Regions from separate parts of the Sphingobium sp. B1D7B genome, predicted to be linked through region 1. Evidence: riboswitches for the same ligand, from Rfam matches in the RefSeq annotation. Region 1 holds a riboswitch; each other region holds the start of a gene.

Region 1 (4,447 bases):
GCGATGACGGCCGCGAAGATCGGCCGGTCTATGAAGAAACGGGACAGACGCATGAGGAGCTCTCCTCGGGGCAGCGCTCAGAGCATGTCCGGGTCAGGCGGCTTCACCTGACGGCTCGGACATGCGGAAAGCAAAAGGGACCGGATCAGGATCGGCTTCAGGCGAAGCCGATCATGACCTAGCGCGTAAACGTGGCCTGGCCGGACATCAGCGCGGTGGCGGCGGCAGGCGTCGCGGGCTGGGTCTCGGGCGCAATGCGGCCTTTGCGGACCTGCACCTTGCCGCCGGGCATGGCGAGCTGGGTGCCAACGATCACCACCTGATCGGCGGGATCGAGCCCGGCCCGCACGACGCGCAGGCCATCAACAACCGGCCCAAGCTCGATCGGCTTGGCGGCGACGGTGCCATCCTTGCCGACAACCAGCAGCGTCTTGCGCGCCTGATCGGTCTGCACGGCCGTATCCGGCACCAGCAGCGCGCGCGTCGGCGCCCCGGTGGAGAGGCGCATGTTGCCGAACATGCCCGGCGTCAGGAACAGATCGGGATTGGGCAGCACGGCGCGGGCGCGGATGGTGCCCGAGCGCGGATCGAGGCCATTGTCGGTGAAATCGAGCTTGCCCTTCCAGCGATAGGCATTCTCGTCCTGCAGCTTGATCTCGACCGGGGTGGCATCGGCATCGGCATCGCGCTTAGTCTTGAGGAACAGCGCCTCCGACCCCTCGAAGGTGAAGTAGATCGGATCGAGCGCGTTGATGGTGGTGAGCAACGTGCCGGATGCGCCCTCTCCCGATGAGGCGAGGTTGCCGGGGTCGATCCGCCGATCCGAGATGCGGCCGCCAATGGGCGCGCGTACGGTGGTGAACTCTAGGTCCAGCGCGCGGCTGCGGGCGCGGGCCTGCGCACCGGCCAGCGCAGCCGATGCTGCCGAAACGCGGGCGCGCAGCCGATCGACTTCGCTCTTGGAAACGGCTTCTACCGCCACCAGCCGTTCGGCGCGCTCAAGATCGCTGCGGGCCAGCGCGAGATCGCTCTGCGCAGTCGCAACGCCGGCACGCGCCTCGGCCAGCGCGGCCTGGAAGGGGCGCGGATCGATGGTGAAGAGCGGCTGACCGGCGCGGACCATCTGCCCGTCCGTGAAATGCACGGCCGTGATCTGGCCGGAAATGCGCGGACGCACCTCGACCGCGCGGCTCGGCTCGAACCGGCCGACATAATCGTCCCACAGCATGATCTCGCGCGCGAGCGGCGCAGAAACGGTGACGGTGGGTGCCGCCATCGCGGCCTGGGCCGGGGGTGACGGGCGCATCAGCGCATAGCCCCCGGCAATGGCGAGCACCGGCAGCGCCACCCAGGCGGCGCGGGTCAGCGAGCGGCGCCGCGTGGCGCCGGCCTCGATGGGCGTGGCTTCCGCCGGGCTGAGTTTCTTGAGCATGTTCATGCGCGGTTCCTCCGCTTGATCGACAGACGCAGGGCGCCGATGTGGCGGAGCAGCGTCTCATATTGATGGGTCGTGTAGCCGGCCTCGTAAAAGCGACCGAGCTCGGATGGGGCGATGTTGTAGCCATGGTGCCAGCTCAGCACCGCGATGCGCCGCAGCGCTTCGAGGCGCGCGCTCGCCAGCGGCATGGCCCGGCGGAAGCCGAAGACGAGGCGCAGCAGGCGGCCCAGGCGGCTCTCCTCGCGGAGGGAAGACAGCCCGTCTTCCCGCGCAAGGCGGACAATCGTCCACTCGACCGGAAGGAGGTGGCCATCCTGCACCTGAAGGCTTGCAGCCTCCGATGCAGTGACACCCGGGACCATCGCCCGTGCCCCGCCATCTCTCAGATCCAGATATGCCATCACCGTGTCTCCTCCTGCTTCCCCGGCAGGCACGACGGGGCAGCCCCGGACAGCCAGTGCTGCCGGGCGCGCGCATCGCGGATGCCAGGGATCGATCCGGGAAAGACGGTGCGCGACCGGCGCGTCCGTCCCGAAACCAGAACCTATGAATTGCTGTCAAATCAAGTCGGGCAAGCAGACCGCGCCCGGCCAAGCCGCACGCACTCCCACGCCTTCTGTACTGACTGGTATATTAATCGGATGTTCAGGCGTCAACCCGTTTTTTGTACCGACCGATATTTTATTTTGCAGCGCGCAAAATCGGTCTTGGGTCCCGGGACGCTTCAGCGGCTAGGCCACATCCCCATAGTCGTCTCGGCAACGCGCTCCAGCTCCTCGCGCGTGGTGCCGGAGCCGGCCAAAACCGCCATGCCCTGCAAAACGGCGATGAGATACTTCGTGATCGCTTCCGCATCGGCGGGCCCGACAAATTCGCCCTCATCGATGGCGCGCTGCATCCGGGCCACCAGTGCCCGCTTCACGGTCTCGCCGCGCTTGAGCACTTCCTCACGGATCGACTGCGCTTCCGCGCCACAGGCGGTGACGCTGATCACGCTGAGGCAGCCGGTGGGCTGGCCATTGCCGGCAATCGTGGAGAGTGCGCCATCGAGCAGATGCTGCGCCACGCCGCGCGCGGTGGGCATATCCAGCGCCGGACCGATATAGGCCAGCTTTTCCCGCTCGTAGAGATCGAGCGCCTGGCGGAACAAGGCCTCCTTGTTGCCGAACGCGGCGTAGAGACTCGGGCGGGTGATCCCCATCGCGTCCGTCAGTTCGCTGAGCGACGCGCCCTCATAACCCTTTGTCCAGAACACACGCAAAGCGGCCGCAAGCGCCTGCTCGCAGCAAAATTCGCGGGGCCGACCCCTGATGGCGGTCTGTTCCATATCGGGCGGTATAGAATTCCTCGACGGGCTTGTCGAGTCCGGTGCGACGAAGGGAGCCAGGACGGTCCCCACCGCGCGGCGCCCTCCCCGGTAGGCATGATAAAAGTTAAGTTCAGACTCTTTTCCATGAACCTTTTCCAGCGCTTGACATTTCAAGCGCAGGATCACTCCGATCCCGATAATGGCAAAGCGGTGGTGACGCCGTGACGCAAAGCTTCCGGCCTTGGGTTCAAGGTAGCGGGGTTGCCGAAGGAGCCGAGGTCGGAGCTGTGTGTGCGTGTCTACGCCTTGCTCTGGCTATGATCGCTCCACACCGCTCCGCGCTACGTGGGCCTGCCATCGGATAGCTCCGTCTCCAGCCCGGCTGCAAGCCTGACAGGAGATGACGCAATGGCTCAGGTTCTTTCCACGACGACATTCCGATCCAACAGAACGTCACGACTATGCCGGGCCATGCCCGCCATAGCTGCCTGCTCCGCGCTGGCCATGCTGCTGAGCGCCTGCGAGACCAGCGGTTATTCTCGCTATGCCAATGTCGGCTCGCCGGCGCCCGGGTCGGGTGGCGGCAGCGATGGCGGCAGCAACAATGGCGGCGGCGGAACTGACACGGGCGGCGGGAACACGGGCGGTGGAAACACTGGCGGCGGGAATACCGGCGGCGGCGGATCGGCCGATGGTGGCGGCAGCACCGGTGGCGGTCTGGCTGGGGGCGTCGTCACGCAGGTCTCCCCGGTTCTGGCGACGGCCGGCAATGCCGTGCTCGGCGTCGCGGATGGCCAGCAAGGCGTGACCACTCCCATCGCCGCTGCCTTGCCTGTCACACAGCCCGTGACCGGCACGATCACGCGGGTGCTGCAGGATACCGGGACGGTGCTGGTCGATGCCGGCGAAGGCCGCACGCTGCTGCTGCAGGGGGCGCAAGGCGTGGTCGGCGATGTCGTGTCCATTGACGTTGGCGGTCGCACCGTAACCAACGGTCTTGATGGCACATCGGGCGCGATCGGCGTTGGCGTGCTTGGGGACACCCAGCCGACGGGCACGCTCGCATCCGCCGGCGTGCTGAACGCAGGCAATACCGCGCTGGCCACGGTCAACGGCGTCGCCGATGTGCGCGTGACCAACATTACGGCGCCCACCGGCGGCATTTCCGACAATCTGCTCAATGTCGCGCTCGGCGGCAATCAGCTGCTGGGGAGCGGCGATCCGGCGCTGGTCAACGCCAATGTGCTGCCGAACGGCGCGTCCCTGCCCGGCGGTGGCACGGGGGCCGTGGGTGGCGTGCTTGGCGCGGTGAGTTCGACCGTCGGGTCTGTCGGCGGCGCCGTGGGCGTGGGCGGTGACGTCTCAGGCGGCGGCGTGCTTGGCGGCGGAACGGCCACGGGCGGCGACGTAAATGGCGGCGTGCTCGGCACGGTCGGTGCCACGGTCGGCTCGGTCGGCGGTGCGCTAGGCGTTGGCGGCAGCGTCGAAGCCGGTGCAGGCGCAGGGACCGGTACGACGACCAATGGCGGCTTGCTGGCGCCGGTAACCGGCACGCTGAACACGGTCGGCACTTCTCTGGGGCTGGGCCGCTAAACAGCCACCCCGCCTCAAGTCGCCAACCTCGGCGCAACGTTCCTTCCGGTGCGCGGCGGGCGGTCTCAAACCCGCCGCGCACTCACCGCTCCCATTCCGAAAGGTCC
Region 2 (4,447 bases), 390 kb from region 1:
GCACGCACATCGAACCGCCTTTGAAAGGGTTGCCCCCGCGTATCGGAACCCAAATCCATGGTTACATCGAAGGCGGGAAAAGACAGCATGCCAGCTGGCGCCGCCACCGAAAGAACCGGCTCCAGGACAGCGCCAGAATGCGCGATGCCCTCTCCCTGCGCCATCCGCTCAGCCCGCATCTGCACGGGCAGCTTTTCTCGAGCCTCGAGATTGAGCTTCAATTCCGACACATCCAATGTCATTCGAACCGGGAGCAGCCGTTCCATCAGGGAAACGGTCAGGTAGATGTCGCCGCTGTCTTGCAGCGCGTCACCCGGCTTCAGAATGATGCGCGCAGTGCCCGCCCGCGCCTCACCCAACGCAATATCAAGGAAGATGGACTGGCGAGCCTGGCCCACCTGCCCCGTCAATCTCCCATCTGCCGGTGAAACCTGAACATCCAGATCGAGAAGGCGCGTCAGCGCGCCGACGGGGATGAGAACGATATCCTCGCCCACCTGAAGTGCGGGAAGCGCATCCGATAAAGATGCCCGGTCAAGGACAACCTCCAGCAGCAAAAGTTGATTATCGTCAGCGGCCAGTTCGCCGTTGTCCGCCCAAAGAGGAGTAGGCTGAGCAGTGGCGATCATGAGCATCAGTCCAATCCACAGGCTACGGCAAGGAGATCTGGCTCTGCGCAAGTATCTTCCCCGGAGCTGTGTCTTGGTCGGTGAACACAACGCTGATTTGCTCGCCTCGCTGCGGATGAGAGCGCAAAGCGATCTTTACCTGTCGCCGCTCTATCTCAGGATAGACACCGATCCCGCGCACGACACCCAACGGCTCGTCCTCGCGGCGCGCCTTCGCCTTCCGGATTTCGATATCGCCGAAAAGGGAATTCGGCCCACGCCTCACCAGGTCAAAAGTGACGACTGGCGTAGGACTTTTAAACTCAGACCCCGACCCAGGGCTCTCCATCGTGAACCGTGTGTTTTCGATCGCGGCCTCAACCTGGGGCGTGCCGATGCGCAGGATCACAGGGATGGAAATCCCAAGAACAGATGCGATGCGGAACGAAACAGCACCGGGCTCAGCATTCGCAGCCTGATCGGCGGTTAGGCCCGTGTCAGGTGGCGGCACCGCCGTCACCGTCAGATGCGTGCGATATTCGCCGGCGGGCCAGTCGCCGGTGCCACCTGCACGAAGACGGATTGTCTGCCCCGTCCCCGGCTTGAGCAGCACGCGCCTGGGCGTCACCAGCATCATGGAACGCGCGGATTGAAGCTTGACACTGAGGTCTCTCACCTCCGGCGCGCCGTCTGCTTCATCCGTTGGGCGGATCTGGCCGGTGGGCAACATGACCTGGTCGACAAAGCTTATGTCATATACCCCTTCGGCAGTGCCCTGGTTGAAGAGGAATATGCTCGCCGTCCGCCCCAGCCTATCAAAGGTGATCCGCTTTGGATTGATGTTGAGGCTGGCGCTCCCGCCGGCCTGCTCTGTCGTCGCAGGCTGGGCAGAAGAGGAAGTGCAAAAAGCGGATGGAAAGGCGCCAGCGACCAACGCGATAGCGATAGCGATGCTCTTGCGTTGGTTCGCAGATCGCGTGACACGCTTCACGACGCCTGGCAGAGTCATCACCGGCGTCTCCAGCTCATTCATATTGCGCCAGGACCAGCAAAGGCCCGCCGTCGGACCCATAGCTGTCGCGTAGCGCTTTCAAAAGAAACGGCGGAACAGACAGAAGCCCATCGCCGCTCAGCCGGCCCATGAGGACATCCTCGAACCCCGAGGGACCGGCTTCAAAGGACGGGAAATTATCATCGCTCAGCGTCGCAATCGGTACCCTGAGCGAACCCCCTGTGCCTGGCTGGACGAATGCTTGTGAGACCAGGAGAGAAAACGTCTGGTTGCTGCCCCCGGCGATTTGAATAGGAGCGGCCATGGAAAGCCCGGCGTTTTGGTCGCTCTCTGTTGACTGCGGCCCTGGCGACAAGATCATGACCCGGAGGCTCGACTGAAGAACCAGCACCGGCTGCAGGACAATGTCCTTCGCCGATTGCCTGATCGAAGCCGGCTCCACGATCGAAACCTGGCCTTTCGCGGTCGCTTCAGCCGCGTTCACCTGTGAGGCTGGAATCGCCGCGCAAAGGCACAGCGCTCCCAGCGCAGGAGCGGTCGCCCGCAACAGGCGCGCTCCCATCCGGATGGATGATGAGACCGTCACGAGACGCTCCTGTCACGGGTCAGTTGTAGGCGACGGTCGCCGTGAAGGTGCCCGAGTAATTGCCAGAGGCCTGCGTATTGGGCAGGGAGAAGCTACCGCCGACGCCGAAGGTCGCGGTGCCAGCTGTGCCGATGGAGCTGGACAATGTGCCTGTTGCGGCACTCGGCGTCAGCGTGACGGTGATCGTGCCGCCGGGCGTACCGGTCATGGAGAAGCTGGCGGGCACCGAAATCGAGAAGGTCTGCCCCCCTTCACCCGAGACCGTATAGGCTGCGCGCGACGTCGTGCCACCTGCGGCAACGGCGTCGCCGGAACCAGACAGGCTGCGGTTGCCCGTCGAGGCATCGACAGTGACCGTGTTGGTCCCTGCTACCGAGGGTTTCACGATAGTGCCGAACGCAAGGTCGCTGGTTTTTGCGATCGAGATCGGCTGAACGATCCGGGCTGTACCCGTGGTCGACACAGATGCTGAGGACTGAGCATGGCCTGCCGCGGGAATAGAGGCCAGGATCGCAATCGTCGCGATAGACTTAAAGTTTGCGGACATGAGGTTGTCTTTCTCTTGTTTGATATACTTATGAATTTAATCGGAAAATATAGACCAAACGCGCCTTACAGGCCCGCGGGCGGCAGCGTTTCGCGGATCTTGGGATTGCAAGCGGCTGCGTCTGGCGAACCAGTCGCAAGCAACTGGATCAAGTGATGATCGGTACGGGTGCTTGCTGGCCGTCGCCAAAGACGGGCCCTTGCCCGACGAGGGCGGAAAGGATCTGGAATGCGCGAGGACGACAGGTCCACAATAGTTCTCCGTTTCGGTAACCCCGCTATCCCTGTGAGGGACCGGAGGCTTTGCGTCCCATCGTCGCCGATGGTTTGCCGTTTCGACCGAGAATCTCGGGCGCTATTAGGTAAATTTTGATTTAACTATTATACGCTACACAGTCAACGCCTATGTGGTGAACGACCAGATGGAGAATTGTGCGACTACTCCCATGTTGAACCGCCGATCGAGCAGCCCGATTAGGAGAGCGTTTGTTTTCAATGAAATAAACGCGAGGTTTGGATCATCAGAGCCTAAGCAACACGCCAAGAACTTCGCGGACTGAAGCGAACCGACGATGCGGTTAGCTCGCGCCAAACCGAATTCCATGAGGATGTATTTCGTTGCCGTCGCTATGATCCCGACGAATTACACATCCGGGCTAAATGCCAAGGCCCGTCTCGCGAAAAGCGCCGCTTGGGCTCCTCTCCCCTCGCTTCGCTTGTCAGGGCGTGGAGCGCGCGACGCGGCCAAGCGTCGGCCCTCATCGAAGCGCTTCTGCGGTGGGGCGCTGCCTCAGGATGTCGGCGCAATGCCGGAGAGCAACGAAAGGCAGGCTTGAAAAGGTCTTCGTGCTACCGACCCACCGCTATGTCAGAGCAACCGCCTCAACCGGCAGAGCGCACGAAATTCTGGCTGATCTGCTGGCCGGACCGCGCCAGTCTGCGTACCTCGGGCAGCCGGGACGCTTCATATCGCACGAGCGCGGCTTTGGGGTCGGTCCGCAAGGCCACCGGGTCAAGGTAGCACGCGAGGGTGAGAGCATCTTGCGCGGCGGTTGCAAAGCCATTGCCTGTCATCGGCGTGCAGACATGGGCAGCGTCGCCAACCAGACACATGCGGCCGGCGACGAGGCGGTCCGGACAATATTCCACGACCGGTGTGCCGAGCACCGCTTTGCGGGCGATACATTCCAGGATCGCGTCGCGCCAGGGCGATGGCCAGTGCCGGCGCGCCAGTGCGGCCAGCTCGTCGAACAATTCATCCGGCATGTCGCTCGGGCGCAGCGAATGCCGCACCAACGCGCCCTCGACCGCCCCTGTTCTACGCAGGATTGCGTTATGTCCGGCGTCGTACCAGCCCCAGCCGACCCGGCGGTGGCCCCGCTCGGGACTGCCATCGGCGGCTGTCAGCGGAAAGCCGAGAAGCACATAGGGCCCGGACTCGAGAAACTCCAGATTGGGCGGATAGCGGACAGACAGCGCCGACTCTTCGGCAAAGCCGACCCAGGCCAGATACTCCGCGAAGACCGCATCGGGGCGCTCCGGACTGACCTGCCGCCGCACAACGCTCTGATAGCCGTCCGCGCCGACCAGCAGCTTGCCGTCGAACCGCCGACCATCGGCGGTCCTTGCCCAGGCCCGATCCTCCGTCTCTCCCGTCGCTTCCACACGGGCATCCTGCAGGACGACAATGCCGGC
Region 3 (4,447 bases), 1.9 Mb from region 1:
CGCTCCTCATCTCTACGCCGATTGCGTTGACGCTGGGCACCTGGTTTGCGGAATATATGGGCAAGCGCGGCAATCCCGATGCGATGGCGCGGGTCTGCTTCTATTCGCAAGCACTGTCCGCTCCCTTCGCGATCGCCACCTCGCTCATGCCCAGCCCCTGGCTCGCCTTCTTCTGCGGCATGATCTCCTCGATCATCGGCCTCGCCAGCGCGCCTGCGCAGAATGCGGCGATCCAGATGGTGACGCCCAGCGAGATGCGCGCCCAGATCAGCGCTGTGTATCTCTTCACCATCAGTGTCATCGGCAATGGTCTCGGGCCCCTGCTCATTGCGCTGGTGACCGATTTCCTGCTGAAGGACGAGAGCATGCTGCGCTATTCGATGGCGTTCTTCGCCGCCGTAATGGCCCCCGGCGGCGCAGCGCTCATGTATCTGGCGATCAAACCTTATGCTCAGGCTGTAAGGAGTTCTGGCTTCGGGGAGCCGTCCCGCTGAAGGGGGTCGGAGGCCCTGCTTCCGTGATGCAGGTTTCTGCGAGCTGCCATTTGACAGACTGCCTGAAAATGCGCGTCACGCGCAGGCCGACAATACGACCTGCCGTTTTCTTTCTGCCGAAAGCATTCTTCGAAGCGCCCGACGACGCTGGCGCAATTTTTTGATTTCACGGCAGATGCGCCGCGAGGATGAACGACGGCCGGGGTGGGGTTGCATCGTTGGCATCTGCGCGCCCGCCCGCTATCGGCGCTGTATCGAGCGATGGATGATCTGATGGAAGTCGAGCCGTTTCAGGCCATAGAATTGAGCAAGTTGGCCTATCACCTGGGTGCGGAGGGGCGCTCGGTTCTCCATATGGAGTTTGGCCAGCCCTCGACGGGGGCGCCGCAGGCTGCGCTGGACGCCGCGCGCGACGCGCTCGGCATCGATCCGATGGGCTATTGGGAGAGTCCTGCGCTGCAGGCGCGGCTCGTCCAGCTCTATCGGGAGCGGTACGGCATGGCAGCCGAGCCGGATCAGTTCCTGCTCACCTGCGGCGCCTCGCCGGCATTGGTCCTTGCGCTGAGCACCCGGTTTAAGGCGGGTGATCGGATCGCCATGGCCCGGCCGGGCTATGTCGCCTATCGCAACACGGTGCGCGCGCTCAACATGACGCCGGTCGAGATCGAATACGGCGAGCAGGCGCGCTTTCAGCTGACGGCGCGCGCGCTCGCGGCGCTGGATCCGGCACCGCAGGGTGTGATCGTCGCCAGCCCGGCCAACCCCACCGGAACGATCATCGCGCCGGCTGAACTGGAGGCGATTGCCAGGCTCTGCGCAGAGCGCGGCATCGCGATCATCTCGGACGAAATCTACCATGGCCTGAGCTATGGCGCGCCTTGCCGCTCGATGGGAGAATTCGCAGCCGACGCGATGATCGTCAGCAGTTTTTCGAAATATTACTGCATGCCCGGCTGGCGGCTCGGCTGGCTCTATGTGCCGCGCGCCATGGTCGAGCGTGCCCGCGCCTATATGGGCAGCCTGTTCCTGACCGCGCCGTCGATCAGTCAGCATGCCGCTTTGGCGGCGCTGGACTGCACGTCAGAACTGGAAGCGCATCGCGCCACTTACGCCCGTAACCGGGACATTCTGCTGGAGGCCCTGCCAGCGCTTGGTCTGCGACGGATCGCGCCGCCGGATGGCGCCTTCTACATCTATGCGGATGTCAGCGACTTTACCGATGATAGCCCGGCGTTCTGCAAGAAGCTGCTCGTTGAGACTGGGCTCGCCACGGGGCCGGGGGTCGACCATGATCCGGTCAATGGCCATCGGTTCATCCGGCTGAGCTTTGCGATCACGGAAGCCGAAGTGCGAGAGGCAGTTCGGCGCCTTTCGGCGTGGTTGCCCGACCAGCGACGGCTGTAACGATCACGTCGCGGGCGGGTGGTCCCCAACCATATTTTAGAGGAGCGGTTTGCAGTGCAATCGATGTGCTTGCGCATCTGTTAATCATGGTTATCGGCTTAACAGGGCCGGTTGTGGCCTCGCTCCAGACCGACGACGGCGATTTTCACACGACAAATCAGCTGCATGGCCCCGCTCTGCATGCGCATCATCTCGACGAGGCCGGGCTTTTTTGTTGCGCTGCCGCTCAGCTAACGTTAACATTCCTCCTGAAGATGACGGCTCCGCCCATGGGCGTTCCCAAGGGTGTTCGTCGCCTTCGACAAGGGCAAACTGTCGGTAACGGCGGGACGCAAAGCCTCCGGCCCCAATGGGGTAGCGGGGCTACCGGGGGATGAAACAGAGCATTTTCGGATATCGTGTGTAACCTGCTGTGAGAAGGTCATGGGGTTCGTTTGAACCTCAGGCTGCGCTCCCTGTCGTCGCGCTTCGATCCCTGTCTCAAATCCCGTTGAACCGCACCTGCATGGCGGTTTGCCCTTCACATCATCTGGGCGGTGGGCCCACACGAGGGGATTTCGTAATGCAGGGCAAGGCAATCAAAACGCGCAGCACCGTTGGGCAGGCTCTCAAGGCCGGTCTGTTCAGCAGCGTCGGCATTGCGGGGATGTTGGCAGGCGCATCGGCCGCCCACGCCGAGCCTGGCATTTGCCAGACTGAGGGTAATGTGACCCTGTTTTTCTGCGAACCCTCGTCGGTTAAGGCTCGTATTGAAGGAGGCGATACCAGCCTCATTGTGAACGGCGCACAGGATGAGTGGAGTATCACGGGCGATGGCGTCAGCTATTATACGTGGGACAATACAGCCTCTGGCGACATTACGTCGACGCTGCTCATCACCAATTCCACGATCAGCACCACCGATAATGGCGGCGTAAACGTCAGTTCCAATATCCAGGGTCGGAACGACATTTCGGTGACCTTGGGCCCGGACGTAACGGTTGACAGCGTGGGTGGCAACGGTGGCATCTGGGTTCGCAACCAGATCGCGGGCGACATCGTGATCGAGAATGGCGCCGCGCTGACGGTCTCAGGCGTGGAAACCAATGGCATCTCTGCCACCACCAACGCAGGATCGGTGAACATCACCAATAGCGGGGCCATCACGGTCCAGCAAACCATCGGGGCCGCAGACTTCACCCAGCGGGGAATTTACGCCGACGGCGGTTTCAACGATGCCGACCCGGTCGAGGTGACCGTGACGAACACTGGCCAGGTGGAGGCTCAGGCGGCGGGTATCCGCGTCGTCAATTACAACGGTTTGGCGAAAATCACGAACAACGCCTACGTTTCTTCGGTGAACAATCAGGCGCTGGTCGGCTGGACGCCGAACGGCGAAGTGGTGGTCGACAATCAGGAGCAGGGTGAGGCTATCTCGGCCAACGGCCCGGCGATTCAGGGCGCCTCGCAGATCGGCAATATCACCATCACCAATGCAGGCATTGCGGAGGGCACCACCGGCATTCTCGCCGTCGCCGGCTTCGACGAGGATGCGCCCGGCTCTGGTAAAATCACCATCACCAACAGCGGCATTGTCACTGGCAGAACCGGAAGCGCAGTTCAGGCGCGCACGCCGCTTGGCGATGTGGTCATCAGCAACACCGGCACGCTGCAATCGCTGAGCGGGATCGCGGCTGTCGATGCAGACACACTTAGCGGCATGGTCCAGATCACCAATTCCGGGTCGATCCTGGGTGAAACCGGTATCGTCACCAACAGCGCGGCGACCACGATCATCAACGCCGGTACCATCGAAGCCTCGCCTTCCTTCGGCCACGCCATTCTGATGGGCGCCGGGGACGTGACGCTGGAGTTGCATGCCGGCTCCAACATCATCGGCCTCGTCGCGGATGCGGATATCGCGAGCGGCACCAATACCCTGGCGCTGGGCGGCGCCATCAATGCGTCATTCGACGCCGGATTGGTCGGCACGCAATATTATGATTTCGATGAGTTCGTGAAGGTAGGGACCGGCACCTGGACGCTCACGGGGACAGGGACGACCGGCTGGACGGTCCGCGAAGGGACGCTGAACGCTGCCAGCAGCGACGCATTCGGTGTGGGTCAGGCCTATGTCGTTGAAGGGGGCGTGCTGGGCGTGGGGGGCTCCACCTATCAGGCGACCCTGGGCTCGCTCACTGTCGGAGAAGCTGGCCTTGTCTCCACCGATGGCGGCGTGCTCGTGCTCGACCAGAGCAGCGACACCGTCTTCGCCGGCACGTTGGTCGGCCAGGGCAGGTTCGTCAAGGCGGGCGAAGGTGCGCTCGCCTTCACCGGCAATGGCGCTCTCTTCAACGGTGCGCTGGATGTCACCGGCGGTGCCTTTGACCTCACGGGCGACTTCAGCGCCAGCACGGTGACCGTGGGCGGCGCGGAGCTGGCTTCGCTCAATATCAAGGCGGCGGGGCAGCTCAACTCTGTCTCGGCGGCCATTGGCATGAATGGCACCGCGGGGAGCGTTACCGTTGACGGCGGCGCGAGTTGGATCAACTCAAGCCTCATCGAGATCA

Evidence for each region. A riboswitch is a leader RNA that binds a small molecule or an ion and turns the genes downstream of it on or off. The one in region 1 is predicted to bind cyclic di-GMP.
Region 2: it holds a riboswitch for cyclic di-GMP, as region 1 does, so the genes downstream of both, M2336_RS04940 (DUF4402 domain-containing protein) here and M2336_RS06460 (hypothetical protein) in region 1, are expected to answer to the same signal.
Region 3: it holds a riboswitch for cyclic di-GMP, as region 1 does, so the genes downstream of both, M2336_RS15690 (autotransporter domain-containing protein) here and M2336_RS06460 (hypothetical protein) in region 1, are expected to answer to the same signal.

What each region holds. Positions count from the first base shown of each region.
Region 1 covers NZ_JAOQOR010000001.1:1,429,640-1,434,086, reverse strand. Annotated here, with positions in the region: gene M2336_RS06480 (efflux RND transporter permease subunit) at 1-53, opposite strand, end outside; gene M2336_RS06475 (efflux RND transporter periplasmic adaptor subunit) at 179-1,438, opposite strand; gene M2336_RS06470 (hypothetical protein) at 1,435-1,839, opposite strand; gene M2336_RS06465 (TetR/AcrR family transcriptional regulator) at 2,163-2,765, opposite strand; cyclic di-GMP riboswitch class I at 2,939-3,016, shown strand; gene M2336_RS06460 (hypothetical protein) at 3,156-4,340, shown strand.
Region 2 covers NZ_JAOQOR010000001.1:1,044,552-1,048,998, reverse strand. Annotated here, with positions in the region: gene M2336_RS04955 (hypothetical protein) at 1-635, opposite strand, end outside; gene M2336_RS04950 (hypothetical protein) at 652-1,641, opposite strand; gene M2336_RS04945 (hypothetical protein) at 1,634-2,206, opposite strand; gene M2336_RS04940 (DUF4402 domain-containing protein) at 2,226-2,753, opposite strand; cyclic di-GMP riboswitch class I at 3,018-3,094, opposite strand; gene M2336_RS04935 (FAD-dependent monooxygenase) at 3,635-4,447, opposite strand, start outside.
Region 3 covers NZ_JAOQOR010000001.1:3,350,679-3,355,125, reverse strand. Annotated here, with positions in the region: gene M2336_RS15700 (MFS transporter) at 1-494, shown strand, start outside; gene M2336_RS15695 (pyridoxal phosphate-dependent aminotransferase) at 756-1,898, shown strand; cyclic di-GMP riboswitch class I at 2,195-2,269, shown strand; gene M2336_RS15690 (autotransporter domain-containing protein) at 2,461-4,447, shown strand, end outside.